Regions from separate parts of the Geobacillus sp. E263 genome, predicted to be linked through region 3. Evidence: predicted binding sites of a transcription regulator. Region 3 holds the regulator's gene; each other region holds the start of a gene.
The links. Region 3 encodes LexA, which represses DNA repair genes until DNA is damaged. Its sites were predicted from a motif close to CGAACATATGTTCG; they were not measured.

Region 1 (7,541 bases), 1.7 Mb from region 3:
GGCTCATCTAAAATATAGAGCGTCCGGCCATTTGAGCGGCGATGCAATTCAGATGCTAATTTGACACGCTGCGCTTCTCCTCCCGACAATGTCGTTGCCGGCTGTCCGAGCTTCATATACCCTAAGCCGACATCATATAGCGTCTGTAATTTCCGTTTAATTTTCGGGATATTTTCAAAAAACTCAAGTGCGTCTTCCACAGTCATATCAAGCACTTCCGCAATATTTTTTCCTTTGTACGTTACTTCCAGCGTCTCACGGTTATACCGTTTACCATGACATACTTCGCATGGAACGTACACGTCCGGCAAAAAGTGCATCTCAATTTTAATAATGCCGTCCCCGCGGCACGCTTCACATCGCCCGCCTTTGACGTTAAAGCTGAATCGGCCTTTTTTATATCCGCGCACTTTCGCTTCATTCGTCGCCGCGAACACTTCGCGAATGTCGTCAAATACGCCGGTATATGTCGCTGGATTGGAACGCGGCGTACGGCCGATCGGCGATTGGTCAATGTCAATAACTTTATCTAAATGCTCAAGCCCTTTAATCGTTTTATGCTCGCCTGGCTTTGCCTTCGCGCCATGCAGTTTTTGCGCAAGCGCCTTATACAAAATTTCATTGACGAGCGTGCTTTTTCCAGAACCAGATACGCCCGTGACTGCGACAAATGTACCGAGCGGAATTTTGACAGACACGTTTTTTAAGTTATTTTCCTTCGCGCCAACAATTTCGACCCAGCGTCCGTCCGGCTTGCGGCGCTCGGCTGGGATCGGGATGAATTTTTTCCCTGATAAATATTGTCCAGTCAGTGAGTTTGGATTGTCCATCACTTCTTGCGGCGTTCCAGCAGCGACAACCTCGCCGCCATGAATGCCCGCACCCGGCCCAATATCAATTAAATAATCCGCGGCAAGCATCGTATCTTCATCATGTTCAACAACAATAAGCGTATTGCCGATATCGCGCATGCTTTTTAACGTTGCAATCAAGCGGTCATTATCGCGCTGATGAAGTCCGATCGACGGCTCGTCCAAAACATACAGCACTCCTGTTAAGCGCGAGCCGATTTGCGTCGCCAGACGAATGCGCTGCGCTTCTCCGCCGGAAAGCGTCCCAGCAGAACGGTTTAATGTTAAATAGTCGAGGCCGACGTTCTTTAAAAAGCCGAGCCGCTCACGTATTTCACGCAAAATGAGATGGGCGATTTTCTTTTCTTTTTCGCTTAACTGCAAGTTTTGGAAAAACTCAAGCGCCTCCGTAACCGATAATGCCGTCACTTCGCCGATATGTTTGCCGCCGACAAGCACGGCGAGGCTTTCTTTTTTCAGGCGGTTTCCTTTACAAGTCGGGCATGGCTGATGCGCCATATATTTCTCCATTTGTTCGCGAACATAATCAGAGCTTGTTTCACGGTAACGGCGCTCGACGTTCGGAATAACGCCTTCAAAAACGATATACTGCTCGCGAACTTGTCCGAAATCGTTCTGGTAGCGAAAGTAAATTTTCTCGCCGCCGCTTCCGTATAAAATTTTATCAAGCTGCTCCTTCGGCAAGTCTTTTACCGGCACATCCATGTCAATGCCGTAATGGTTGCACACCGCTTCTAACAGCTGCGGATAATATTGTGAGCTTTGCGGCTCCCACGGAGCAACCGCATGCTCGCGCAGCGTCAGTTCATCATTGGGGATGACTAAATCCGGATCCACCTCGAGCTTCGCGCCAAGCCCATCGCAGTCTGGGCAGGCGCCGTACGGACTGTTAAATGAAAACATGCGCGGCTCTAGCTCTCCAATCGAGAAGCCGCAATACGGACATGCATGCTTTTCACTAAACAACAGCTCTTCCTCGCCAATGACATCAATCAGCACTTTTCCGTCCGCAAGCTTCAAGGCCGTCTCTAATGAATCCGCCAAACGTGCAGCAATTCCTTCCTTAATAATAATGCGGTCCACGACGACCTCAATCGAATGTTTTTTATTTTTCTCAAGTTCAATATCTTCCGTGAGTTCCCGCATTTCCCCGTCGACGCGCACGCGCACATATCCTTGTTTGCGAATGTCTTCCAGCGTTTTGGCGTGCGTTCCTTTCCGTCCGGAAACAATGGGAGCGAGAATTTGCATTTTTGTCCGTTCCGGATAAGCAAGAAGCCGATCAACCATTTGTTCGATCGTTTGCGATGTAATTTCAATGCCATGCTCTGGGCAAACCGGCCGGCCGATGCGGGCAAACAAAAGCCGTAAATAATCGTAAATCTCCGTGACGGTTCCGACAGTAGAGCGCGGATTGCGGCTCGTTGTTTTTTGGTCGATCGAAATGGCCGGCGACAGCCCTTCAATCGCATCGACATCCGGCTTATCCATTTGTCCTAAAAACTGGCGGGCGTACGCCGACAATGATTCGACGTACCGCCGCTGTCCTTCCGCATAAATCGTATCGAATGCAAGCGACGATTTCCCCGAACCGGACAGTCCTGTCAATACGACGAGTTTATCGCGGGGAATTTCCACATCGATATTTTTTAAATTATGAGCTCTTGCGCCTTTTACGATGATTTTATCGGTTGCCATAGACTCCAATCATCCTTCCGCTTTTAACTCAAAAATAATATCACGCAATTGGGCAGCACGCTCGAAATCAAGCGCTTTTGCTGCTTCTTTCATTTCTTTTTCTAAATCGGCAATGAGCTTTTCTCGTTCTTTCTTTGCCATCTTGCCGTAAGATGGTTTCGTATCGTACGTTTCTTTCTCTTCCGCCGCGTAAGTCGCACGGATGACATCGCGAATTTCTTTCTTCACCGTCTGCGGAACGATGCCGTGCTTTTTGTTATACGCTTCTTGAATCGCACGGCGCCGTTTCGTTTCATTGATGGCAATTTCCATCGATTTTGTAATCGTATCGGCGTACATAATGACATGGCCGTTGGCGTTTCGCGCCGCACGCCCAATCGTTTGAATAAGCGAACGTTCCGAGCGCAAAAAGCCTTCTTTATCCGCATCGAGAATGGCGACAAGCGATACTTCCGGAATATCCAATCCTTCCCGCAACAAGTTAATCCCGACGAGCACATCGTATTTGCCCATGCGCAAATCGCGAATAATTTCAATGCGCTCCAGCGTTTTAATTTCGGAATGTAAATACGCAACTTTAATGCCGACTTCTTTTAAGTAATCGGTTAAATCTTCCGCCATTTTCTTCGTTAACGTCGTAACGAGAGTACGTTCATTCCGCTTGATCCGCTCATGAATTTCCCCGATTAAATCGTCGATTTGCCCTTCAATCGGACGAACGTCAATCGTCGGATCCAACAGCCCTGTCGGACGAATAATTTGTTCGACGACTTCCGGACTATGTTCCAGCTCGTACGGACCAGGTGTCGCAGAAACATAAATAATCTGGTTAATTTTTTGTTCAAACTCTTCAAACGTTAACGGGCGGTTATCCAGCGCAGATGGCAGACGAAAACCGTGATCGACAAGCACTTGCTTGCGCGCCCGGTCCCCGTTATACATGCCGCGAATTTGCGGCAATGTCACGTGTGACTCATCGATGATAATCAAAAAATCATCTGGAAAATAATCGAGCAGCGTATACGGCGTCGAGCCTGGCGGGCGCAACGCTAAATGCCGGGAGTAGTTTTCAATCCCTGAGCAAAAGCCCATTTCTCTCATCATCTCTAAATCGTAACGAGTCCGTTGCTCAAGCCGCTGCGCTTCTAACAGTTTTCCTTGTTCCCGCAATTCGCGCAGCCGCTCTTCTAATTCTTTTTCAATATTTTCGATCGCTAAACGCATTTTTTCTTCACGCGTAACGAAGTGGGATGCCGGGAAAATCGCGACATGCTCGCGTTCTGCGATAATTTCCCCCGTCAATGCGTCGACTTCGCGAATGCGGTCAATTTCATCGCCAAAAAATTCAACGCGAATACAATGCTCGTCCCGAGAAGCAGGAAAAATCTCGACGACATCTCCGCGAACACGGAATGTCCCGCGCTGAAAATCAATGTCATTCCGTTCATATTGAATGTCGACAAGACGGCGCAGCAAAGCGTTGCGCTCGATTTCCATCCCGACGCGCAACGACACGACCAGCTCGCGATACTCTTCCGGCGACCCTAACCCGTAAATGCACGATACGCTGGCGACAATGATGACATCGCGCCGCTCAAACAGCGCGGATGTTGCGGAGTGCCGCAGCTTATCAATTTCGTCGTTAATGCTTGCGTCTTTTTCAATATACGTATCCGTCTGCGGCACATACGCCTCCGGCTGATAATAATCATAGTAGCTGACAAAATATTCAACCGCGTTGTTTGGGAAAAACTCTTTTAACTCGCTGTACAATTGCCCCGCTAACGTTTTATTATGGGCAATAACCAGCGTCGGCTTGTTCACTTCTTTAATGACGTTGGAAATCGTAAACGTCTTTCCTGTCCCCGTTGCCCCTAGCAGCGTTTGGTGCTTGACTCCTTTGCGAATGCCTTCGACCAGTTTGGCGATCGCTTGCGGCTGATCTCCTTGCGGCTTATACGCCGACACTAACTCAAAACGGTCCCCCACTGATTCGACCTCCTGTTTCGTTTCATCTTATTTTTCATTGTAGCACATTGTTAAAAAAGATGCATAAAAAATGCGAACTTATATTCGTTCCAAAATAGGAAAGTACCTTCCAATGAAAAATGGCGGACAGCATTCGCCGTCCGCCGCTATTTAACTATTTTTTCAACTGTTTTACCATTTTTTGCGCATACAAAAACCCAACTGTCGTTGATACGATATCTGCTAGAATTTCATGCAGTTCGTCTGTATATCCTTTGAAATAGGAAGCAACCAATAGCGCGATGGTCAATAATGTTCCGATATAATGATTGTACGTAACACGGGTAAATAACAGTACAAGCAAACATGGCACAATTAACGAAACTATAAACCACATATGAAAAACTCCTTATTTAGACGGCTTCTAGCGCCCATTTTTCCCGTTCTTTTACAAACAGCAGCCCAAGCTCATGATGTTCATCTTCATATAACGCCCCTTGAACGAAACGAACTTCTCCATGTTCATTGACTACCTCTAATTTACAAAATGCGCGGTTTCGTTGCAACGCTTCATAAAACTCTGTTTCCGTTTTTACTGTCATTCCGTTCACTTTTGTGATGACTTCACCAATTTCTAGCTCCATTTTTTCCGCCTTGGAATTCGGAAGAATCCCTAAAATGACAAGCCCTTGTTCACGCTTCGAAAAATACGGAGGTTTCAAGCGATCTTGACGATGCTGGAAGAAAGCAAGCCACTCCCTTCCAATCAATGCAAGGGCTGCCGCAATCATCGAAAGCGGCGCATACCAATAGCCTCCTATAGCAAACAAGCTGACAATCCATGCGAGCAACATCACTCTTTTTCCAGTTAAACGAATCGAGGCTTTTGGATGCATCCCTTGTACATGCTCAGAAAATCCGATCAAAAACGGCACAAGCATCAATGAATAAGAATCGCCAGCAACAGGAAATAATGGCCACCATGAAAATGGAGACGGAAGTTCTCCTGTTACCGGAAGCAGCACAGGAACGAACCAAAGCCGCTGCGACCAATGTTCTCCGACAACAAAACCACGCTTGCTTTTCGCTAACTGTGGAGATGTTTCGATAGCGCCGTTTTGTAAAATAAGCCATGCTTCCACAAAAAGCAATAAAGCAAGCAAAATAGCAAGTGCAGCCATATTCGTTTCGCTAAGTTCCGGGAAAAAACGCTTTAAAGCTGGTGCCGTTTCTTTATCATTGGCAAGAATACTAACGATAAAAAACACAAGCCCCATCGTATACGCCGGGGAAAGCAGCCGCATTTGCATCGTTAATCCGATTGCGATCGTCACAAGCGCAATCATTGAAATAGCATCGCGCGGAAGCACGATGCCGATAGCAACCGCTGCTAACGACAAAATACCGCCGGCAACGAGGCCGCTTCGCCAAAAAAGCTTGCTTTCATGAAACATGTTGTATACGCGAATAGAAAAATAGCTTCTTTCCCGCTTCACCCGCCGCCATCCGATAACAAGCGCCAGTGCGATCCCATAATAAAACAACGGTTGCACAAGCAGCCGCCCAACGCCTTTGAGCGCCTCCAACACCCATATCGACATATCGCCGCCACCTCGCTATGTTCGCGATTCTTTATCTACTATTCTACCAAATCACTTTCATAAATCCTATGATCGCATACACATTTTTTTCAACATTATTTGTTTATTATTGGCGAATCCTTTCGCATAACGACTTTCTTTGCCGAATCCACACTAGTTTTGTCAAGCAGGAAGGGATTTCCGTCTTGATGGAAAATGATATAAAAGAGGATGAAAAAGGAGGAATCATTTAGATGGAGTTAAAAACAAGCAGTGTCGCGAAGCGTCTTGGTGTATCACCGAAAACGATTCAGCGCTGGGTAAAGAAATATAATGTTCCGTGCCAAAAAAACGAAGCGGGACACTACGTATTCGATGCCGAAGCGGTTGCCTTGCTAGAACAAATTAAATTTGAACAAGGTGCTGCCCTAGAACCATGCATCAATCAAGAAAATCCGCAACATCCATTCTCCGCTGACGAGTTGTTCAACGTTTATATCGAACCACATCTCAATGAGTTTACCTCCCGCCTCCAAAATATCGAACAAAAGCTCAACGAAAAAGCGGACGATATCGTTTCCGTTCAGCTTTTGCATCATCGCCGAGAAATTGAAGAACTAGCCTCCCAGCTTCATTCACTCGAACAACGTATTGCCCGCTTAGAAGAAGACGTTAATAGAGAACAAGCGATTATAACGGAAAATGCAAAGCAAAAACCGAAACGCCGTGGCATCAGCCGCATTATGAGTCTATTTGTATAATCTCCCACCTTCTCTCTTTTTTCTTTTCTAAAAAAAGAGACTCATTGGAGAATATATCGGAAAAATTTATCAAGAAGTAAAAAGACGGCCGCGGTTCAGGATTGAAAAAACATTGCATTCCCCATCGTTCTCGCCATCTTCCAAAAAAGAAAAAGTGCATCATTGAAAAAACGGGCAACCCTTAAAGGCAGTTGCCCGTTTCATTTCAATGAAACAGCACTTTCATCGCTGTTTTTAGTTGTACATCATTGTTGTCGTCGCGAATGGCGTCCATCACTTTTGCTTGTAATACTTCGGCTGTGTTTTTATCGATTTTTCCGGTTTGCGGGAGTTTATTTGCCTTTTGGAATGCTTTTACCGCCGACTCAGTTTCTTTGCTGAAGTAGCCATCGGTGCGGCCAGGGTCAAATCCAAGTCCCTTTAACATTTGTTGCGCACTTTTTACTTGCTCATTGTTCATATCAAAGGAAAGCTCTTTTTCGATATGAAGCGGACTAACGTGGAAGTAATCCGGCTGCTTTACTTCAACGTCCGGCTTAACACCTTTTTTATGAATCCAATGGCCATCCGGCGTCAGCCATTTATAGAGCGTTAATTTAATGTTGCTGCCATCCCCCATCGGAATCGCTTGCTGCACCGTTCCTTTTCCGAACGATGTTTCA
Region 2 (7,541 bases), 1.7 Mb from region 3:
AAATATAAAAAGAGAGTCATTAACGAAGAAATTGTAGTGTCGAAATAACACATTTGACTTATCATCTTTAGAGAGTTTTGGACGCATCTTTATTGATAGGGTGTTGGACTTCCTGCGAGCTCATACAATGCACTTCCACCTTTTTTAAATGTTCAAAAGCCGCTTCCGTACTTCATCCCCCCATCTAAGTCCACTCTTTCCACATTCGAACGGTAGAAGCGCAATCGATTTTTTATCAAGCCCTTAACCGCTTTTATTAAATCCACCAATCCTAGTCCAATATCTTCCATCTGTGATTTACCTTTCTAGTGGCGTTTTATAGGAAAATTAATAATTATTTTGAGATCAATAACAATTTCGTGGAAACGACATGCATTTTGCCTGGCTACACTTCCTTGCGGCGGCAAGCCTTTTCATACTCCGAAAACATTTCCGGATAAGCTTGCTTAAATTGCAGTGCAATTCCTTTCCCCATCACGCCGACACAATTGACCGTGTTCACCAAAGCTTCTGCTTCATCTTCTAAGAGGTTGCCTTGTTTTAAGATGATCATTACATCACCTTCTTCAGTAGTACCAATGTGGCCGGACAGCTATCGGTTTATGGCAATGACATTGGTACATAATCTCTTCAACTTTTTGCTTCATTTTGTCATTTTTAACCTCTTAATGCCTTAAAAATCATCGTTCCAGAGAACAATGAACATTAATCTGTATCCCATTACTAATCAAAAGGGACACAATTCTTTGAAACCCTTTTTCCCGAAAATCATCAGGCATAATCACAATCAACGTATAATCGGCGAGCGAATGGTAAAACTGCATTTTTCGGCCCGCCTTCTCCGCATACCACTTATAACGAGTCGAACCATATAGTCCGAAATATTCGACAATCCACTTTCTACCGTTTTGTTCGATCACCCAGTCAGGGATGTATACTTCGTCATATTCTTGGTTCACAAAACGACATCCTTCTCTTTCCACTTTCCCATCAACGACCGCGCGAATCAAAAAGTTATGGATTTCTAGTTCTTCTTTTGAATCACACAATTGCCCGTCAATCCCAACTAGCAAATTAAATTCCTCAGGCTGAAATGTATATTCGGGGAATGATTCCATAATCCAACGGTAAAATTTGCTGTCGTAATGACGATCGACCATGCTGATAAACCGTGGAAAATGCTTGCGAAAATACGCCCGGTTTAACCGCGGCAACTCCTCGCGGCCGATCCCCCGCTTGGCACAAAACGTCCGCAGCGCCTGCACCCGGTTTTGCGGCGAATGCCAATGTTGGTTCGGCACACGCTGAAACTCTGTCACATCATACTTCCCCGGAAACACCGCCTCTATAATCTCAATCGGCGAACCGTGATATTCATGCAACAGACCAGTCAGCCCCTCCGCCATCAGCCGCTGTTTCGTCATAAAGCGCGGGACATCCTGCTCGGCTACTCCCTCCCTTTCAATCAAATCAATAATGGCCTGTCTGACATTCTTGATATCTTTCCAATAGCCGTTTGGTTTTGTGTGAAAATCATCGAGTGAAAATTGGTTAGGGAAAAGATACTGGATGAACGCTGAAGGAGATCCGCGGTGATGTTTTAACGCTGCGCTAAAACGATATTGCAAAAGCATTTGTTGCGTCACTTTCTTCGGCACGTCTTCGAACCGAATCTTTTCTTGACGAAGCATGTCCATAAACTGCTCTCTCAAAAATTCGCGGTTTGTTGCATAACCTTGAGGAATTTTTTTAAAATCCGTTTCCTTAAAACGGCCGGGGTATAGGGCGTTCATAAGGCGAAATGGAGAATAACCGTACCGCTTTAAAGGATTGGAAAACCCCCATTCGACAAGAACATAGCGATTTACTTTTTGAGGGATCTCCTCAATCTTGATTCCCTCTTTCTCTAAATACCACTCTAGGCGTTTACGTATATTCTCCACATTACCCCAATAATCAACCGGAACACGGCGGAAGTCGAATTCATTATACTGGTTCGGATAAACAAACTCAATGAGCCGCCGGGGAGACTTAAACCGATTCAACACCCCCCAAAGCTTTTGCTCGCCGATCAGCTTTTTCGTGATCTTCGGAATTTGTTCCCTCGATAAACCAAGTTGCACTTCCAACACATAACGCACCAAAATAATGACATTTTCGTCCTTTTCCCACGTCCCAGCTGGGAGCGCCTTTCTCTTTCCAACCAACAGCTCTTTGTACACACTGACAATCGGAAATTGCGCCAATTCGCAAGAAGGGATTTGCCGATATTCGTTTATAGTGGTCATTTGGATCACCCCCTTTGATTATAACATAACACAAACATATGTTCTATAACATTTTAAAACTTCTCCTGAAAATTTGCGGATAGCCATCATGCTGAGCGTAATTTCCACGATCAAAAAAAATCGGTGGAAAAAACGCTCGAACGGCTGCTTCAGGGCCATTTCGAGGCGTTGTTTTCCACCGTTTAATGGTGGTTACCAAGGGATTTTTCAGCATGGAAAAACCTCTCCCTGGACTGAGCTTCAAAGGAAGCTCTACTAGGAAGGTGAATAGTTGCATTTACAATCAATGATTATTTTGATAAGCTATTCGAATGCATGATAAGATAACAAGTAATCCATTACTTGTCGCGTGTTGTTTTAATGAGGAATAACTACAGGCAACATCAGCCAAAAGATTAGCAAGTTTTTGCCCTTCCTCTTTGTGGTTTCCTAAAAACAATGACAAATCTAGATCTGGAAACTTCCGATTAAGGAACTCAATAATCTTCCCGTCTTGTATTGCTTCCATAGTTTCTTTTGGCGAAATGTTTTCTGATCTGTCCAGTAAATAAATAACTTGCATAAATAAATGATCTAAAGCGGCTCTCAATTCCGTTGACATTAATACATCCCCTTGTTAAATGATAGATCTAAAACATTTTTGTAACTTCTTATAAAGAATAAACCAAAGAGACCCTAGAATCTCTAGGGTCCCTCTCTCTATTGATAAAATTAACGGAGCAACTGAAGTACCCCTTGTGGTTGTTGGTTGGCTTGCCATGCCTCAACGTCTTTCGACCGTTGTGTAGACTATATCTTCACCCTCAGCTTTACCTGTTAGGGGCTGGGCACTTCGGTTCGGCTTATCTTGCCTCCCCTACGGACTTCATCACCATAGCATTTCGCCTTAGGTGGTATGTCCTAGTCGTTGAACCTTCTCCACCCTTTCGGGACAGGAGCTTGGCTGCTGGTTGCCCATTGTTGCATCTTTCCTTTTTTCAAGCCATCACGCCTGCCGTTTCCAGCTACGTTGTGGCAAGGAAAGCTTTAGGGGTTCCCAGCAATTCACCCAGTGATCCTCTTAGCCGTTTCCAGCTAAGACGCCCTTCTAATCAAATTACCGAAGCAGTTGCAACACCGCTTGCGGAATTTGACTAGATTGAGCCAACATCGCTTGTGCTGCTTGTGTTAGGATATTGTTCTTTGTGAACTCCATCATTTCTTTGGCCATCGTGCCACCCTCACTTTCGTGATGGGACCAGACTACATCTTCACCCTCAGCATGACCTGTTAGGGGCCGGGCGCTTCGGATGATACAGGACGATGGAGGAATCCTGTCCACCCTACGGACTTCATCGCCATAGCGTCTCGCCGTAGGCGGTCTGTCCTAGTCGTTGAACCTTCTCCACCCTTTCGGGACAGGAGCTTGGCTGCTGGTTGCCCAATCCTTTGACTTTTCCAGCCATCACGCCTGCCGTTTCCAGCTACGTTGTGGCGTCAAAGGCTCTAAGGGGTTTCCAGCAATTCACCCGGTGATACTCCTAGCCGTTTCCAGCTAGGACGACTCTGCCTGTTGCTGCTTAGGCAGCTAAGGCATAATCAACGTCACGGATACGAGATTCAGCTGCTGTTAAGTTTTCAGATGCTGTTCCTAAGTTGTTAATTGTATGCTCAAGACGGTTTTGAACCGCACCGAGTTTACCACGCTCTGCTGATACAGTTTGAATAGCTTTATCAATAATTTCAATAGCTTTAGAAGCATCATCTTTATTTGAAATATTTAATGCCGCTTCCGTTTTAATATCATTTGTGCCATTTGTTACTGTATTTGTAGAAGTAAAGCCTGCTTGACCAGCATTACCTGTAATACCTAATGCAGCCGCACGCATATCATTAATTGTTAAGGACATAGATTGACCAGTATTTGCACCAATTTGGAACTTAGTAGTATATCCTGAACCTTGTGTCCCAGGTCCTACTACCTGTTGAACATTTTTTACATCATCTAAAGTAGCTCCACCAATAGATTTTAATGCATCACTATTGAATTCTACTTTAATGTCTTTTCCAGTTTCAGAAATAAATTGAAGTTTGTTATCTTTTGATAAAGCCGCAGTTACTTTGTCAGATAATCCAGCTTTTTGTAAAGCTGCATTAATATCTTTCACAAAACGCTCCATTTCAGCTTTCGCGACATTTGAGTCTGAATTTGTAACATCATACTTCATTATATCTGTACCTGTATTTAAGTTTACAGTTACAGCACTTTCAGATCCTACAGTAATTTTTAAGGTATCACCAGGTACAATTTGTAATTCACTGCTTCTTGTTTGAGGGTTAGTAGTAGCAGTACTTAACCCTGTCTCAGCCGTAGCTGTACCTCCCCCAATGGTAATACTACTACCATCTAAAGCTGTAAACTTTAAGCCGTTACCTGAAGTATTGGCTTCAACAAGGAAATTACCAGCACCAAATGCGTTGTCCAACTTTGATTGTACATCAGTAATTACATCATTTATGTCTGTATAGTCTTTGTCAAGAGTAATAGTTACTCCGTTAATTTCAATATTTTTGTTGTTACTACCAAAGTATAGATCTTTTGCACCTTCTCCATCAGCGTCAAGTTTTCCGCCTTCTACAATCGCTAATGTTTTATCTAAAGATAATCCACTTTCAACTCCTGCTCTTTCCATAGTCGTAGGACTACCCACTGCACTTGTTGTTCCCGTTGTCAAAACATCGTCAACGTTAGTTGTCGTTCCTGTCAGACTAATATCAATTGAGCTCGTCGCTCCTTCTGATTTGGCAGTAAATTTAATATATGTATTACCGCCAGAAGTAACCTTCTCCAAATTAACTAAATCAGATAATTTAGTTCCACCAGATGTTACCTCATTTAAAGCATTAATTACATCATCAACAGTTTTACCTGTCCAGTCCCTTTGAAGAGCGGAAGTTACATCAAAAGTAGTGTTGTCGACTTTAATTTTTGCTGTAAAGTTAACAGAAGACAAATTTTGAGCTGCAAAGTTTACAGTACCAGTTATTGAAGCACTTCTTGCTTGGGTAATTTTTGCACTTTCATTAGAACCGATTCCACCATTTAATAATTTTTGAGTGTTAAATTCTGTCGTATTACCAATACGGTTAATTTCGGAAGTTAAGTTGTTTAATTCATCTTGAAGAGCCGCACGGTCAGCATCTGTTGCAGTACCGTTTGCTGCTTGAACAGCTAACTCACGCATACGTTGAAGAATAGAATGAACTTCATTTAAAGCCCCTTCTGCTGTCTGGAGGAGCGAGATTCCGTCTTGCGCATTGCGTGACGCCTGCTCTAAACCGCGAATTTGGCCGCGCATTTTTTCAGAGATCGCAAGACCTGCCGCGTCGTCACCAGCGCGGTTAATGCGAAGGCCAGAAGATAATTTTTCCATGTTTTTTGATGCTGCTACAGTACCAGCCGTTAATTGGCGATACGTGTTCAACGCCGCAATGTTGTGGTTAATTCTCATCTTCTTTTCCTCCTTGAAAATTTTTTCTTCCACGTCCTTGTGGAATGATAGATTTGCGGATAGGAAGAAAGTCGGCCGCCTTTCTTCGCTATGCCGCGTTCATTTTTTATATCGGTTTGTTTTTTGGAAGTTTAATAGGTTGGCGCAATTTTTTTAGATTTTGATGTCGAGAAATTGGGAAAATGGCGAAGGCTGCTGGATTTCTTTGATGATATGGGCTGGATCGTCTTTATGTTTGTTAATGATTTCGTTTAAGGCTTGTTCGGCAATGGCCTTATTATCTTGCACAATGTGGGCGACAATGCCTTGAACTGGCACTCCGCCGATGCTGACGCTCATGCTTCTTTCCCCCCTTTCCAGTGTTTCAATTGCTCGTTCAGTTGTTCAAGCGATGATTTGGAGGCGAGGGAGGCGGCGCTGTTTTCGGCTTGGATGGCAAGATAAATTTCTTTCCGATGAATTTCGACATGTTTCGGCGCGTTGATGCCAAGCTTCACTTGATCGCCTTGGATGGCGAGGACGGTGATTTCGATGTCATCGCCGATTTGAATCGCTTCTTTGAGTTTACGCGTTAAAACAAGCACTTGCTCCCGCCTCCTTTATTTCGCCTCGACCTTTTCAGGGAATAGCCGGTGTTTCGTTTTATACGGTGTATTCGTTAAAATCACTTGTTTGCCTAGTTTCTTTTCGTAATTTAAGACAATCGGCGCTTGTAAATTCGCGGTTGTATTGTTAAACGGATCAGCAACCGTGAGAATGACATATACTATCACTTCTTTTTCTGAAGAAAGTTCAAGCTGTGTTACCGTTTGCTCATCAAGTTCGATATCGTAATCTGGAAAATATACGAACGGATCAATCATCGCAAACCCAAGCGCTGGCGTTTTGACTGATTGCAAAATAACAAACGGGGTATCCTCAAGCGGCAATAGGACAAATTGTTTTTCATCTAAAAAACCTGGAATGCCGTGCTCGAAATGAAAAATATCCTGTTCGTTAATTTCAATTTCACCATGATATTTTGTACGAAGTTTCATCGTTTCACACCTTTTTACTAAATGGAAATTTCAAAATTAGTACCAACAAACCGTAAGTTGACGAAATCAATTTTTAATGAATTGCGCTGCGCAAGCTCTACCGTCACTTTCCCTGGTGTATAGTTGATCATCGGCTTGTTTATTTTTGTATGATTAATCGGTTTATTGACTTTTACATCAATGTGCACTTTCGCTGGTTCAAAATTCGTTTTGACACTAAAGAGAGAAGGGATCCAGCCAATGTTAAAATCGTATATCGGGTCTTCGCTGTTTTCTTTTGCTTGCTCAGCGATCGGATTGCCGCCATCTTCAATTCGCATTAATTCATCCCCCTGTCGAGACACGCGGGCAATACCTTCCAGCCAGTCTTCATAACCTTGTTGCGCAAATTCTTCAATGCGGCGGAAAATATGTTTGAGATCCATGTCTTCCCATGCTTTCGTTTGGTCAATGGTTAGTTTGGCTGGCGTTGTTTCGATCTTCATTTCCGCCGGGGGTTGCTGCAGGTCAAGCTCTGCAGGCGGCTGTTTGATTTCCAGCACAGGCGGTGTTGTCTTGATCGCGATCTTTGCAAAGGTAGACTGCAAGCGAATTTGCGGCAGTTGCATATTTTATTCCCTCCTAGAGGAAAAGCTATCTTGTCCTCGCAAGATAGCTTAACGTAAAAAATCAAGAAGCGTCGGCTGAATAATGCGGGCACCGACACCTAGCGCGGCGCGATGCAC
Region 3 (7,541 bases):
CTCGTTTGACCACATTTTCTACTGTAAATCCGTACTCTTCCATGATTTTTTCTCCTGGTGCGGAAGCTCCGAAGCGGTCGATCGCTAAAATATCGCCTTCATCACCGACATAACGCTCCCAGCCGAGCGAAGCTGCCATTTCAATCGCTAAACGTTTTTTCACTGTACGCGGAAGCACTTGTTGTTTATACTCATCCGGTTGTTTTTCAAAACGATCCCATGATGGCATGCTGATGACAGAAACGTGAATGCCTTCTTCCGCTAATGCTTGTTGTGCTTTCACCGCAAGGCTTACCTCAGATCCAGACGCAAGCAATAATGCTTCTGGATTGCCGTTTTTCGCCTCAGATAGGACATAAGCACCTTTTTTCACGCCCTCGTATGCCCGTTCTGCCGTATTCGGCAATGTTGGGACATTTTGCCGCGTTAACACTAATGCGGTCGGTTGATCGGTTGACTCTACGGCTAAACGCCATGCAGCCGCCGTTTCATTCGCATCAGCCGGGCGAATGACTGATAAATTCGGCATCGCGCGCAACGATGGCAAATGCTCAATTGGCTCATGCGTCGGCCCGTCTTCGCCAACAGCGATGCTGTCATGCGTAAGAACGTACGTCACTGGCAAGCCCATTAATGCAGCGAGACGGATGGCAGGACGCAAATAATCAGAGAAAACAAAGAACGTACCGCCGAATACTTTTAGACCGCCATGTAATGCCATTCCGTTCATTGCTGCGCCCATCGCAAATTCACGCACGCCAAACCAAATGTTTCGCCCTTCATAGCTTTCTGGAGTAAAGTTTCCGGCGCCTTTAATTAATGTTTTATTGGAACTTGCAAGGTCGGCTGAACCGCCGATCAATTGCGGAACCGTTTTAGCAATTGCGTTTAGCACTTCTCCAGAAGATGCACGTGTTGCCAGGCTTTTTCCTTCTTCATATACCGGAAGAGCTTTTTCCCATCCTTCTGGAAGTTCTCCGTTCATCGCTAATTTCAATTGTTTCGCCAAATCCGGATACGCTTTTTCGTACTGGGCAAATAGTTCATTCCATTCCGCTTCTTTTTTCTCTCCCGCTTCTTTTACTACTTGACGGAAGTGATCATATACTTCTTGCGGAACGTAAAAATCTTCTTCAAATGTCCATTTATACGCTTCTTTCGTAAGTTTTAACTCTTCCGCCCCAAGCGGAGCGCCGTGTACGTTAGATGTTCCGGCTTTATTTGGCGAACCGTAGCCAATGGTCGTTTTCACTTCAATCAATGTCGGACGAGTCGTGTCCGCTTTCGCTTCTTCAATGGCTTTAGCGATTTCCTCAATATTATTTCCATCTTCTACGCGCAAATATTGCCAGCCGTACGCTTTAAAGCGCTGTTCTACATTTTCAGAAAAGGAAAGGTTTAATTCTCCGTCAAGCGAAATATCGTTCGAGTCATAAAGAACGATAAGGCGGCCGAGTTTTAAATGTCCAGCTAATGATGCTGCTTCAGAGGCAACCCCTTCCATTAAGTCGCCATCGCCGCAAATCGCATACGTATAGTGGTTTATAATTTCAAAATTTTCCCGGTTATATGTAGCTGCTAAATGGCGCTCTGCCATTGCCATACCAACGGCCATTGCAATCCCCTGGCCGAGCGGACCAGTCGTTGCTTCTACCCCTGGTGTATGGCCATATTCTGGATGTCCTGGCGTTTTGCTGCCCCATTGACGGAATTGTTTAATATCTTCCATGGAAACATCGTAACCGCTTAAATGAAGCAGGCTGTATAACAGCATCGACCCATGCCCTGCCGATAACACGAAACGGTCGCGGTTAAACCATTTCGGATTGCTTGGATTGTGATTCATAAATTTCGTCCAAAGTGTATATGCCATCGGTGCCGCTCCCATCGGCATTCCTGGATGACCGGATTTCGCTTTCTCGATGGCATCGATCGACAATGTTCGAATCGTCGTAATCGCTAATTCTTCGATTGTATGCGTCATGTTTTTCATCCTTTCATCAACGTAGTATCAATTCTATCATATAGAAAATGAAAGGAAATGTACAACTTATTTCTTTAGTTTATAAAAGAAAGCATCTTTATGTTTATGCCTTTTAATGAAACCGGCTTTTTTGACTTTCTTTTAATTTTTTTGGTGTCACATCATTGCCATTGGGATCGATAACCGTTACGGAATGCAACATATCCTCCATCGCTTTGCGAAACACTTGGATGTATTCGCGGCGAAGCTGTTGCTGTTCAAGCTCTTCTTCTTTTGTTAAACCAGATGATTTCGCCTTTTTGGCCAACTCGTTAATTCGTGCCATTTTTTGCTTTGATAACATGTTTGCCTCCACCTATTATTGTATTGTTACGCTCTCATCTTATAGGACATAAATAGAAATCGCAACTATCTTGCTTCATCGCACGCTTGGGCATATTTTGATAAGACGTTTAAAATCCATGAATGCAAAAAGATCCGCCGCAAACGAAGAACGGATGCATCTTTATATAAAAAAGCAACGAAAAAGATTGTTTATTAACGATGCTTTCACATGGACGATGAATGAGAGTCCACATATTCTCGATAGCGGCGGTGAACGGTCGCTTTCGAAACATCGTAACCAAACCCGCGCAATGTCGCAGCAATTTCCGCAAACGTCAAACCGTTATGGCGCAGGCGGACGATTTCTTCAACAGGGAGATCGATTCGCTCCCTCCCAGCATTTTCGCCAATGTGCTTTAAATTTTGCTCAGGCCGGTACCCCTGCTCAATCGCCCGCCTCATTCCGCGCTTAATTTTTAAATTATGTATTTTCCGCTGATACTCTTCGACAATGCTAAGAATGTTTAATACCATCGAATCCGCCTCTGATAGCTGCATTTCACCGTTATGGGTGATCGTATATATTTTTACTCCCTCTTTTTGAATGCAGTGGAGAAGTGCGATTCTTGCATGGCCGCGTCCCAATCTTGTTTCATCTTGAATAAGAAGCGCATCAATCCGCTGCTCTTTCAATGTGGAAAGCAAGTCAAACACACCGTCTCTGTCTACTTCATAGCCGCTTGCTTGTTCCATAATGACTTTCACTACTTCAAAGCCGTGCTTTTCTGCAAGAAGCTCCAGTTCTTCTCTTTGGCGTTCCAGCGATGTCTCCTGCTCTCCTTTATCTGTGCTGACACGACAGTAAATAACCGCTTTCACTTTAACCACTCCATGATTTTATTTGCTGACGACTAACGATTTGTTTTCTTTTGATTTTAACACAGGAATAACGATTTTTTCACCGGCGACAATTCGCTGGCTTGACAAATGATTGACATCGATCACCCAGTTAATAAATTCCGTTGTCGAAAGTTGATGTTGTTCTTCATATTCCTTTGCCAGCTTCCATAGCGTGTCTCCCGATGCGACCGTAATTTCCATATATTTGTCTTTTTCGAGCGGTTTGTTCGCATATAAAAATCCCCCAATTACCATCAATAAGAGCGCCGAAAAAATAATATAATGCACAAACATGCGTTTCATGTTATCCCACCCCTTAAGAATATTTGTTCGGTTTTATCCTCATTATAATGAAGAACATTTGTTTGTGTCAATATAAATTTCGAACTTATGTTTGTTTTTTTAATGCCTGCATGCTATAATGTAAACAAATGATGTGGTAAGAGGTGTGTAGGATGACGAAACTATCAAAGCGGCAACAGCAAATTTTGGATTTTATTAAAAAAGAAGTAAAAACAAAGGGCTACCCTCCTTCTGTCCGCGAAATCGGCGAGGCGGTCGGACTTGCTTCCAGCTCCACCGTACACGGGCATTTAGCACGTCTCGAAAGCAAAGGATATATTCGCCGCGATCCAACAAAGCCGCGAGCCATTGAAATTTTGGATGCAGATTTTTCTGCTTCCAATCAAACAGACGATGTCATCTCCGTGCCGATCATTGGCAAAGTGACGGCCGGTCAGCCGATTACAGCCATTGAAAACATTGAAGATTATTTTCCGCTGCCAAAACGGCTCGTTTCATCGGAAGATCACGTTTTTATGCTTGAAGTGATGGGAGACAGCATGATTGAAGCAGGTATTTTAGATGGAGATTACGTGATTGTGCGCCAACAGCAATCCGCGGATAACGGAGATATCGTTGTGGCAATGACAGAAGACAATGAGGCAACGGTAAAGCGGTTTTTTAAAGAGAAAGATCATATTCGCCTGCAGCCGGAAAACTCTAATTTAGAACCAATTATCGTCCGCGATTGTACGATTCTCGGCAAAGTAATCGGCGTCTATCGCGTCATTCACTAAGCATTTATACAAACAAAGGCTATCTCGCTTCATGCGAGATAGCCTTTTGCCTTTTAATAGAGTTCCATATATTGGTCGCGTTCCCATTGGTGCACAGCAGTTCGGAACATATCCCATTCGATTTCTTTCGCTTCGACGAAATGTTCGAATAAATGTTTTCCGAGAGCTTGAACGATTACTTCATCCGATTTTAAGTTTTCGAGCGCTTCCGCCAATGTCGCTGGCAAGTCAACAATTCCTTCTTCTAGGCGTTCTTCTTTTGTCATCACGTAAATGTTGCGGTCCACTGGAGCCGGAGGAGTTAATTTGTTTTTAATTCCGTCTAGTCCAGCTGCTAACAATACCGCCATTGCCAAATAAGGGTTGGCCGATGGATCCACGCTGCGCACCTCAATGCGTGTGCTCATTCCCCGTGAAGCTGGAATACGGATCAGCGGGCTGCGGTTGCGAGCGGACCATGCAACATAACACGGCGCTTCATATCCAGGAACAAGACGTTTGTATGAGTTCACCGTTGGATTTGTCACTGCCGTAAAGTTTGGCGCATGTTTCAGCACACCAGCAATAAATTGACGCGCCGTATCGCTTAATTGCAAGTCGCCATTTGGATCGAAAAACGCGTTTTCATTATTTCTAAATAAAGATAAATTGCAGTGCATTCCAGAACCGTTAATGCCGAAGATCGGTTTTGGCATAAACGTCGCGTGAAGACCGTGTTTGCGTGCAATGGTTTTGACAACAAGCTTAAACGTTTGAATGTCGTCGCACGCTTTTACCGCATCTGCGTATTTAAAGTCAATTTCGTGCTGGCCAGGAGCTACTTCATGGTGCGAAGCTTCGATTTCAAATCCCATTTCTTCCAATTCGAGAACGATATCGCGGCGGCAGTTTTCTCCTAAGTCGGTCGGCGCCAAGTCAAAGTAACCGCCTTTATCGTTTAATTCAAGGGTAGGATGCCCTTTTTCATCGAGTTTAAATAGAAAGAATTCTGGTTCTGCACCTAGATTGAAAGCAGTAAATCCGAGCGCTTCCATTTCTTTCAGCATCCGTTTTAAGTTATAGCGCGGACACCCTTCAAACGGAGTACCATCGGCATTATAGATGTCACAAATAAAGCGGGCTACTTTTCCTTTTTCCGCCGTCCATGGGAAAATAACAAACGTATCTAAATCAGGATATAAGTACATATCGGATTCTTCGATACGGACAAATCCTTCGATGGAAGAACCGTCAAACATTATTTTGTTGTCTAGCGCTTTTTCTAGCTGGCTGATTGGAATTTCCACGTTTTTGATGGTGCCAAGAATATCGGTAAATTGCAGACGGATATACTTGACATTTTCTTCTTTGACAATGCGCATAATGTCTTCTCTTGTGTACTTTGCCATTTTCAAACTCCTCCCCGGCTCCCGATTTTTTAAAATAACGAACGATCATTAATGAAAGAAGCGAGCGAGATCCCCTTGGCGAAGTGATGCACGATGAAAACGCCCCGCTTGCATGAGTTCTGTTCGCAAAATTTCGCGCAATTCCTCATCGGATAAGCTTTGTTTCACCACTTTTTCCACCTTTTCCTCTTGTTCTTTATTCTTATCCGATTGTCGCGCTGCAAAAATTTGCTTGATGCCGGCCAAGTTTACTCCTTGATCAATCAGATCTTTAATTTCAAGAAGGCGATCGATATCGTTTAGTGAAAATAAACGGCGATTCCCTTCTGTGCGCGCTGGAGAAACAAGGCCATGCTCCTCGTAATAACGGATTTGACGGGCAGACAATTCTGTTAATTGCATCACTATCCCAATCGGAAACAATGGCATGGAACGACGAATATTGCTATTCATGCCAATTCCTCCTCGCTTATGATAATTAATTTTACATCACGTCAGAATATATGTCAATGAAATGTTAGATTTCCTTACAAAGAAATTAATTGTTTTTCCATTAACTGATCAATCGCCGTACAAATAGCAATTTTCACATGAGAATATGTTAATCCTCCTTGCACGTAAGCAACATATGGAGGCCGAATTGGACCGTCCGCAGTCAATTCAATGCTCGCTCCTTGAATAAATGTTCCCGCCGCCATAATGACGTCGTCTTCATAGCCGGGCATATAGCTTGGATACGGAGTAAAATGCGCATTGACCGGAGAGGAAAATTGAATCGCTTGGCAGAATGCGATCATTTGCTCCGGATCATCAAATTGTACTGACTGAACTAAATCCGTCCGCTTCGCATCCCAAGACGGCTGCGTGTTTAAACCAATTCGCTCAAGCATCGCCGCTGTAAAAACCGCTCCTTTTAACGCTTGGCCAACGATATGAGGAGCTAAGAAAAACCCTTGATACATTTCATGTAAGCTATATAATGTCGGGCCTGCTTCGGCGCCGATACCTGGAGAGGTCATGCGATACGCGCATGCTTGCACATATTGTTTTTTTCCAACGATATAGCCGCCCGTTTTCGCAATCCCTCCGCCGGGATTTTTAATCAGCGATCCTGCCATTAAGTCCGCCCCGACGTGGCATGGTTCTTTCTCCTCGACAAATTCGCCGTAACAATTGTCGACGAAAACAACCACATCCGGTTTGATTGCTTTCACAAACGAAATCATTTCGCGTATTTCTTCAATCGTAAATGACGGCCTCGTCGCATATCCTCTTGAACGCTGAATGCCAATCATTTTTGTCCGCTCATTAATCGCGTTTTTCACAGCATCAAAGTCAACACGCCCTTCCGCTGTCAGCGGAACGCTTTGATAGCTAATATGAAATTCTTTTAGGGAACCGACGCCGCTGCCGCGAATGCCAACAATTTCTTCTAACGTATCATACGGATTTCCTGTAATATAAAGCAGTTCATCGCCTGGCCTGAGAATACCGAATAATGCAATGGAAATCGCATGTGTTCCTGAAATAATTTGTGGACGGACAAGTCCTGCTTCACCGCCGAATACGTCCGCATATATTTGTTCGAGCGTATCGCGGCCGATGTCATCATACCCATACCCTGTTGACGGAATGAAATGGCTGTCACTCACTTTATGACGCCGGAAACTGTCTAATACCCGATATTGATTGACATCGATCCGTTCATCAATTTCTTTATGAATGGGTGCGATTTGCGCTTCGATTTCTTTCACAAGTGCAGCGATTTTTTCTCCATGTCGTAACTGTGTGAACATATGATGACCCTTTCTATTTTTGATATTGTCGCAATTGCCCATACAGCGGATGTTTTGGCATCATATAGCC
Region 4 (7,541 bases), 580 kb from region 3:
GCATTTTTGAAATTGCTCCATGCGCGATACGCTCGCCTGAATTTTTTTGCCGTACAATCGCTTGCTAATTTCTTTTTTCAACGGCGTTGCCTCATTCGTATAAAATACCCCTGCAATCGCTTTGCGCGCGTGACTTCTCCATTGTTGATCACTTACGTAAAAGTTATATACATCCCACCAAAGCGGCGCAATCGAGTAATTCCGTTTCCATGCTTGCAGTTGTGTTACAAGATATGTTAACGTCGCACGCGGAACAGTGACAAATTCATGTTGTTCCGCAAACGGCGCATCAAGCGGATCATTTCCGCAGACACGCTTTTGCAAATTCGGGAATAAATCAGTAAGATGCTTAATAATGATCGAAGGAGAGAGCGCTTTTCCTTCTTCATTTGCCAGCGGATAGGTCACATATAGCCGCTCGCTTGGACTCGTTAATGCTAAATAAATGAAAAACGGTTCATAAAATAATTGTTCTCTTCCTCCTGGAGCAACTCTCGTTCCAAACTGCTGTAAAAGTTCCCGTTCCGTTTCCGCCAGCAATCCGTCTTCTTTTGCTTTCGCCGGAATGATACCTTCATTTACGCCAATAATAAATGCGCATTTTACATCAATAAGACGAGAACGGTCTAATTGGGCAATAATCACTTGGTCCATCGCGGGTGGAACAAGCGAAAATTCGAGACGGTCAAGCCCTGTTTCGATGATTTTCGCAAACTCTGCTACCGGTATCGATTCATCTCCTAACATTTCTACATATTGGTTTAATAAATCAATCACCGCATTCCATACTTGCTCATGCTGTCTTGCTTCCATCAACCTGCCTTGTTCTTCCGCTTCTTTGCTCATTTTTTCTAGTTTTCTAGGAATTTGCAATTCTTCTAAGAATAAATAAATCGCTTCACAAAGGCTTCTGCCGCCTTTCGCTCTACGCATTCGGCGCTCTAGCTTAGAGAGCGGAGCTGCAATTATATCACGCCATTCGTTTAACTTTTCTTCGTATTGCTTTTCCTCATCTGTTTGCGGGATGGATAATCCTTCTAATGCCTGGTAGCGGCGGTATGTCCAACGTTCACCATTTGTCCATTTTTCTCCTTTAATTCCGTATGCGAGAACATAATTTTCTAGCTGGTCCATCGCTTCTCGCAACGCAACGATATCTTCTTCCACTGGAAATAATAAATCGGTTTTAATGGCGCGAAATACCGATTCATAACGCCAGCGCGATGTAATAATTTCCATGCTGGCCCGCAGCAATTCAATAAGTGGGTGATGATGCATCGGCTCTTTTTCATCCATAAAATAAGGAATATGAAAATCATAAAAAATGGTTTTCACTAAATCGCGATAATCTTCCGTATTGCGAACAATCAAAGCAATATCACGATAACGATATCCTTTGTCACGCACAAGATGAACGATTTCTCGAGCAATCGCTTCGATTTCCGCGCGGCGGTTTGCCGCTTCATACACATTAACCGCCTCTGTCTCTTCTGAATAGACAACCGCGGGGCGCTCATGATAATACGCTTCAAGATGAGCAAGTGCTTTTTCTTGATGGCGCATATTTCTATCTAAAATCATGGTTTCTTCGATGGCAACATCATTTAAGAGCGCCATTTGGCGAATATCATGATAAGTTTTTGCCGTTAAATAAAATAAATGCAATTCATTTGGCAATCGGTCATCGTAAGGCGCATCTACTGTTAATGCCACAGTAACACGTTTACAATGAATAAGCAGCTGTTCAAGCACCATATACTCCTGTGGTGTAAATTGGTGGAACCCATCAATATAGATTTCTGCATTACGCAAATAGCGGGATTGCGGGATTTTTTCGGAAAGCAACCGCAAATAATCCTCCGAATCTATGTAATGGTTCAATAAACTTCTCTCTAGTTCCTCATAAATGATGGATATATCGTTTAATTTATCGGCTAACACCTTTTCAGCCGGCTTTTTTCCTTGTTCCGTCAGCGCTTTTACATGTTCGCGAAGATGCTGTGGAGTAACACAATAACGTTTACATTCTGTAATCATGTCGTGAAGCTGTTTGATAAAGCCTGTTTTATCAACGGCGCGGCCAAATAATTTCAATTGTTGTTTCTTTTGTTCGACAATTTTTCGAATCATCATCTGCATTCCGATATCATTCACATGGTATCGACTCATTCCGCCAGTTTCCTGCAAAATACGCCATGCTAACCGTGTAAAGCTAAAAACTTGCGCCCGGATCATTCCACCTAATCCTGGTGTATGTATTAACGCATATTCTGATTGAAACGTCATTTGCTCTGGAACAAGATAAATAATCGGATTCCCTTTTGGCTCTTCTTTTAATTTACGACGAATTTCATTTAAGCACGTTGTTGTTTTTCCACTTCCCGATCTTCCTAAAAGAAATCGAAGCGACATCGATATCACCTTCATTTTCTATTATTTCCTTCATTTTAGCACATATGTTCGTATTCTGGAAGAAAAAATAGTATTCACGAGCTATACCGCATCGATGAATACCTTTTACGCGAACTACCCGCCACTTCACTTCGTTTGAACTTAAGCGATTTGAAGTTTTCGCCAAGCGATAAACTAAAAAACCGTTTTACACTTCCCCTCGTTCCAAAGGCGTCCGTTCTTCTATCATTTTATAGCCATGCGTTTACTGCCGCAAATAGAAATTCATTTCCACTCCAAACAAAATTTTTAAACTATATCAAAATCGGACAGAAAATTGTTGAACAGGCCAATAGCGCAAATCAACTTTTCCTACTACTTGACTTATTTTCACGAATCCGAAATGCCGGCTGTCCCAGCTGCTTAACCGGTTATCGCCAAGGACAAAAATATATCCTTCCGGCACTCTCTTTTTCCCTGTAAGTTCTTCCAGCGTAAAATCTCCCGTCAACTTTCCGCCAATCAATTTTTGTTTATACGGTTGTAAATACGGTTCATTGGTTTTTTTTCCGTTAATATATAGCACATCATTTTTATATTCAATTTGATCACCAGGCAGTCCGATCACGCGTTTTACGTAATCTTCCTTTTCGTTCGCATGAAAGACGACAACATCAAACCGATGAATATCGCCAATTTGATAACTTAGTTTATTTACAATCAACAAATTTCCTTCTTGCAATGTCGGCATCATCGATTTCCCCTCCACCATATAGTTGGTGAAGCAAAGAAACCGTAATACCAAAATAAAAGTGAGTGCACCTCCGAAAAGAAATGACCTGCGCCACCGCCGTCTCTTCTCCCCCATGTTCCAATCGCCACCTGCCATTATCCATCTCCCTCATTATACCGTTTTTCAGTTATCGAAAACTTCGCTTCCACTTTCTTTCCAGCATACCATAACATTGCGATAACAACCGCTATCGCGACTGTACGCAACGGCTGTTTCACAAGCGCGGCAATATCATATCCAATAAAACTAATTGTAAAAATCATTACCATCTTTCCCAATAATACGGCTAAAATAAATTGCTGCTGGCTTATCCGCGACAACCCTGCAACAACATTGACGACCGCTGATGGAGTAAACGGAAAACAATATATTAAAAACACTGGGCCAAAACCATGACGCTCAATCCAGTGCATAAACTGCCTGACTTTTCGATGGCGGCTTACAAAACGAAAAAAACGCTTTTGTCCAATTTTTCGTGTAAGCCAAAAAACGAGAATGGAACCGAGACAGGCGCCGATCCACGAAATAAGGAAACCTTTCCACAAACCAAATGCTGCCGCATTTGCCATAACGAAAACAAACATTGGTAAAACAGGAAAAAACGATTCCAACAACGTTGCTGCAATTCCTGGGAACACTCCAAAGGAGCGATACTGCTCCAGCTTGGATAGTGCGTTGTCAAGGGTAAACCATTGTTTGATTGCTTCGATGTCCATTTATACTCCCCATTCATATTATATGCTATATATTTATTTTACACACTTCTAAGGGGAATTTGAACTAATCTTTATGGATATGAATGATCAAAACAATGGAAAATGATTAAATATATAAGTTGCAATTTTGTTTTACATGGCATTGTTCGCTCTTCTTGTTACCGTGCCAGCTTGTCAGGTGATAAAGACGGGACATGGAGATCGGAAATTCTTTATTACAACCTATATAGTAATAATAGTAATGAAAAAATAACAGCTGCAAGAGCCGTTTTTCTCCCACTTACTTGCGATGAAGAAAATCCGCTGAAGTGGGAGATTTTTCGGCTTTTTAAAAAACTATTGCTGCAACCACCCTTTAGAATGATTCATCCGAAACACATACTGCAGTTTACGTTCTCTTGCTTCCATTCGCTCTGTTAGTTTCGTTCTGAGCTGTGCCGTACGATAAAGTTGATTGACAAAAGAGTGGTAGGAAACATCAAGTAAAATACTTTTTTCGTTGGTAAAATAGACGATTGTTTGATCATTTTTTGTGGGCTCATATTTATATACGTGAATGTGTGATAGCCAAACACAGCGGGAATCACTAGGGGAAATCGTTGGGAAAACGTAAATTTCGTTGAGCGGTTCGATTGCGATCGGCGCTTTATGCGTAATGCCGATGACAGCTCGGGTGCCTTCTTTTCTGCCTCGAAAACTAGAACCATAATAGTCGCAGCTGCGTTTAATAATATCAATTGGCCTCATTTTAACAATATACTCGCCATCTTCTTCCACAACTTTTGCGTAGAAATTACCATGTAAGTGATGCGGTAAAACCGCCATGGTATAGCGGCTAATAATAAATTTATTCAGGACGATAAACTCATTTACTTTCATTACAAATTTCTCTCCTCTCTTATACATTGTACCTAATTCCATCATATCATTAATAGTTATATTTTTCTATATTTTCAAAAAACAATGAACAATTTTTATGATGAAAATCACGTTAAATAATAAATCCCATGACCAAAGTCATGGGAGAAAGGTGTTTTTAGAATGGCTAATCTCTCGCGAACTCTTCCACTTATTAATGGAATGAAAGCGGAAGAGGTTCATGAATTATGAAATGTTTGCCGAATTTCTTCTTCCGCTAAATATTCATTTGCTTGTTCAATAGCTGTATGCTCGCCAATCGAACCTCCAGCATATGTTTCCTCATTCAAAAATGCCTGCTGAAAATGAAAATCTGTACTTATGCGAAACTCTGGATGCAACGTTGGCTCAAATGGCATTTCTCTTTTTTCATTTTCCTTTTGCATATGATAATCGCCTCCCATGTTTAGGATGTGTTAGTATTTCCAAATTATACAAAACTAGAAGGAATGTTGTTATTTTGTAATATTTCATTGGGAAGGCAACCATAAAAAGCGATCATATGATCTTCTAGCATATTTTTACAGGAATATGTATACTTTCTTGTCTAATTTTATCATTTCTATATATCATCTCGATAACAAAAGGGCACGCTTATGTCAAGCATGCCCTTGTTTCTTCTATATGAAATCCCCCATTTTTCCCTTATGCTGTCGTAAATTGTTCTTCTTCTGTCGAACCTTTCAACGCAACTGTCGATGATTGACCGCCGGAAATCACTTGCGCTACTTCATCGAAGTAACCAGTACCCACTTCGCGTTGATGTCTTGTTGCCGTGTAGCCATATTTTTCTGCGGCAAATTCTGCTTGTTGCAATTCTGCATATGCCGCCATGCCGCGCTCTTTGTATCCGCGTGCCAATTCGAACATGCTGTAGTTTAATGTATGGAAACCAGCGAGTGTAACGAATTGGAATTTGTAGCCCATTTTTGCGAGTTCTTTTTGGAAGTTTGCAATCGTTTCGTCATCCAATTTTTTCTTCCAGTTAAATGATGGCGAGCAGTTGTAAGCGAGCATTTTGCCTGGGAATTTTTCATGAATCGCTTCTGCGAAACGACGCGCTTCTTCTAAGTTTGGCTCGCTTGTTTCGCACCAGATTAAATCCGCATACGGCGCATACGCTAAGCCGCGAGCAATCGCTTGGTCAAGCCCTGCTCTCGTGCGGTAAAATCCTTCCGGTGTCCGTTCACCAGTAATAAATTCTTGGTCACGAGAGTCGATATCGCTCGTAATTAAATCCGCCGCATTCGCATCTGTACGTGCAATCAACACAGTCGGTACACCCATGACATCTGCTGCAAGACGTGCCGCAATTAGGTTACGTACCGCTGTTTGCGTTGGAAGCAACACTTTTCCGCCTAAGTGACCGCATTTTTTCTCCGAAGAAAGCTGGTCTTCGAAGTGAACACCTGCTGCACCTGCTTCAATCATCGCTTTCATCAATTCAAACACATTTAATTGACCGCCAAAACCAGCTTCTGCATCCGCAACAATCGGTACGAAATAATCGATATCTCCGCTTTGTTCCAAATATTGAATTTGATCGGCGCGCTGCAGCGCTTGATTAATCCGTTTCACCACATGAGGTACGCTATTGGACGGATATAAGCTTTGGTCTGGATACATTTGCCCTGCAAGGTTTGCATCTGCCGCTACTTGCCATCCGCTTAAATAAATTGCTTTTAAACCGGCTTTCACTTGCTGAACTGCTTGGTTTCCAGTTAACGCCCCAAGAGCATTGATGTAATCTTCCGTATTTAACAATTTCCAAAGTTTCTCTGCTCCGCGACGAGCTAATGTATATTCAATATCAATCGAGCCGCGCAATTTAATGACATCTTCTGCGCTATAAGGACGAACAATCCCTTTCCAACGCTCTTCATTTTTCCAACTTTCTTCCAATTGTTTTACGCGTTCTTCAAAACTAGCCATTTCTCTTCCCCCATCTCTATTGTTATAATACATTATCGTTTTGTACGTTGTTATTATATAACAGAATCACAAAAAAGAAAACAGTTTTTTTGAAATTTTTTAAAAAGAATTTCAAAAAGGAAATCTTTTTTGCTTTGTCACTGTTTTTTCCGTAAACCGGCTGAATGAACATAAAAAAATCATAAATGGCACGCATAACACCCACGCATACAGCCACCAGCGCCTTTCAAAGCGGCGAAGGAGCCAATACAATACTGTTGCAATCAACATAAACAGCACCGTATCAACAAAAAAATTGGTCAGCTCATCCTTCAACCAACTTGATACCGATTGCGTGCTAATGCCATATGCGCGGGAAAGATGATAGCCGACAAAATTTAGAGGAAGCGAAAATGCCGCCACAATGAGGGATAACCAAAATACATATAGGACGGATCGAAGCGTAAACCACTTTGTTGCTCGCTCCACCCACGTTTGCAACGCTTTAGCAACACCGAGCGCCAAGAGACAAAAATAAATTAGCCATTCGTACGGAACGGCGAGAAAAAATAAAAGATCCTTCCACCTCGAATATTCTTCGCTTAACATTTGCTCTCTTGATGTTAAAAATGTCGACGGATCGGCGCTCGTTCCTTTCCACTCTGGCGGAATCGATGTATCAGCAACAAATAAATACCATGCCATTCCTATTCCATACAGCACATAAATGAAGAGTATCCAACGAACGACTTTTTCATTACTTGCAACCTCCTTTTTAGCAACCAACACTGCTTTAGTGTAGTCAACTTCGC

Region 1: uvrB (excinuclease ABC subunit UvrB) is a predicted target of LexA. The motif match lies at 4,633-4,646, and genes of this name have one in related genera.
Region 2: FNL97_RS02000 (DUF4046 domain-containing protein) is a predicted target of LexA. The motif match lies at 2,320-2,333, and genes of this name have one in related genera.
Region 4: addB (helicase-exonuclease AddAB subunit AddB) is a predicted target of LexA. The motif match lies at 2,450-2,463, and genes of this name have one in related genera.

What each region holds. Positions count from the first base shown of each region.
Region 1 is NZ_CP041632.1:435,189-442,729, reverse strand. Features, by position in the region: gene uvrA (excinuclease ABC subunit UvrA) at 1-2,570, opposite strand, end outside; gene uvrB (excinuclease ABC subunit UvrB) at 2,580-4,559, opposite strand; gene FNL97_RS02140 (CsbA family protein) at 4,714-4,935, opposite strand; gene FNL97_RS02135 (PDZ domain-containing protein) at 4,952-6,139, opposite strand; gene FNL97_RS02130 (MerR family transcriptional regulator) at 6,373-6,879, shown strand; partial or broken gene FNL97_RS18685 (glycosyltransferase) at 6,920-7,045, shown strand; gene FNL97_RS02120 (S41 family peptidase) at 7,085-7,541, opposite strand, start outside.
Region 2 is NZ_CP041632.1:409,929-417,469, reverse strand. Features, by position in the region: gene FNL97_RS02015 (hypothetical protein) at 1-8, shown strand, start outside; gene FNL97_RS18255 (hypothetical protein) at 153-290, opposite strand; gene FNL97_RS18250 (macro domain-containing protein) at 386-553, opposite strand; gene FNL97_RS02000 (DUF4046 domain-containing protein) at 681-2,288, opposite strand; gene FNL97_RS01995 (hypothetical protein) at 2,572-2,889, opposite strand; partial or broken gene FNL97_RS01990 (flagellin) at 3,385-3,498, opposite strand; gene FNL97_RS18810 (flagellin N-terminal helical domain-containing protein) at 3,848-5,779, opposite strand; gene FNL97_RS01980 (hypothetical protein) at 5,933-6,118, opposite strand; gene csrA (carbon storage regulator CsrA) at 6,115-6,363, opposite strand; gene fliW (flagellar assembly protein FliW) at 6,379-6,816, opposite strand; gene FNL97_RS01965 (DUF6470 family protein) at 6,834-7,424, opposite strand; gene flgL (flagellar hook-associated protein FlgL) at 7,473-7,541, opposite strand, start outside.
Region 3 is NZ_CP041632.1:2,164,699-2,172,239, forward strand. Features, by position in the region: gene tkt (transketolase) at 1-1,984, opposite strand, end outside; gene FNL97_RS11105 (DUF896 domain-containing protein) at 2,097-2,327, opposite strand; gene FNL97_RS11110 (YneB family resolvase-like protein) at 2,534-3,187, opposite strand; gene yneA (cell division suppressor protein YneA) at 3,206-3,511, opposite strand; gene lexA (transcriptional repressor LexA) at 3,664-4,287, shown strand; gene glnA (type I glutamate--ammonia ligase) at 4,341-5,675, opposite strand; gene FNL97_RS11130 (MerR family transcriptional regulator) at 5,724-6,128, opposite strand; gene FNL97_RS11135 (methionine gamma-lyase family protein) at 6,203-7,471, opposite strand; gene hflX (GTPase HflX) at 7,485-7,541, opposite strand, start outside.
Region 4 is NZ_CP041632.1:2,747,093-2,754,633, forward strand. Features, by position in the region: gene addB (helicase-exonuclease AddAB subunit AddB) at 1-2,412, opposite strand, end outside; gene lepB (signal peptidase I) at 2,711-3,259, opposite strand; gene FNL97_RS14060 (TVP38/TMEM64 family protein) at 3,280-3,900, opposite strand; gene FNL97_RS14065 (competence protein ComK) at 4,237-4,779, opposite strand; gene FNL97_RS14070 (hypothetical protein) at 4,998-5,204, opposite strand; gene aceA (isocitrate lyase) at 5,464-6,750, opposite strand; gene FNL97_RS14080 (M48 family metalloprotease) at 6,862-7,541, opposite strand, start outside.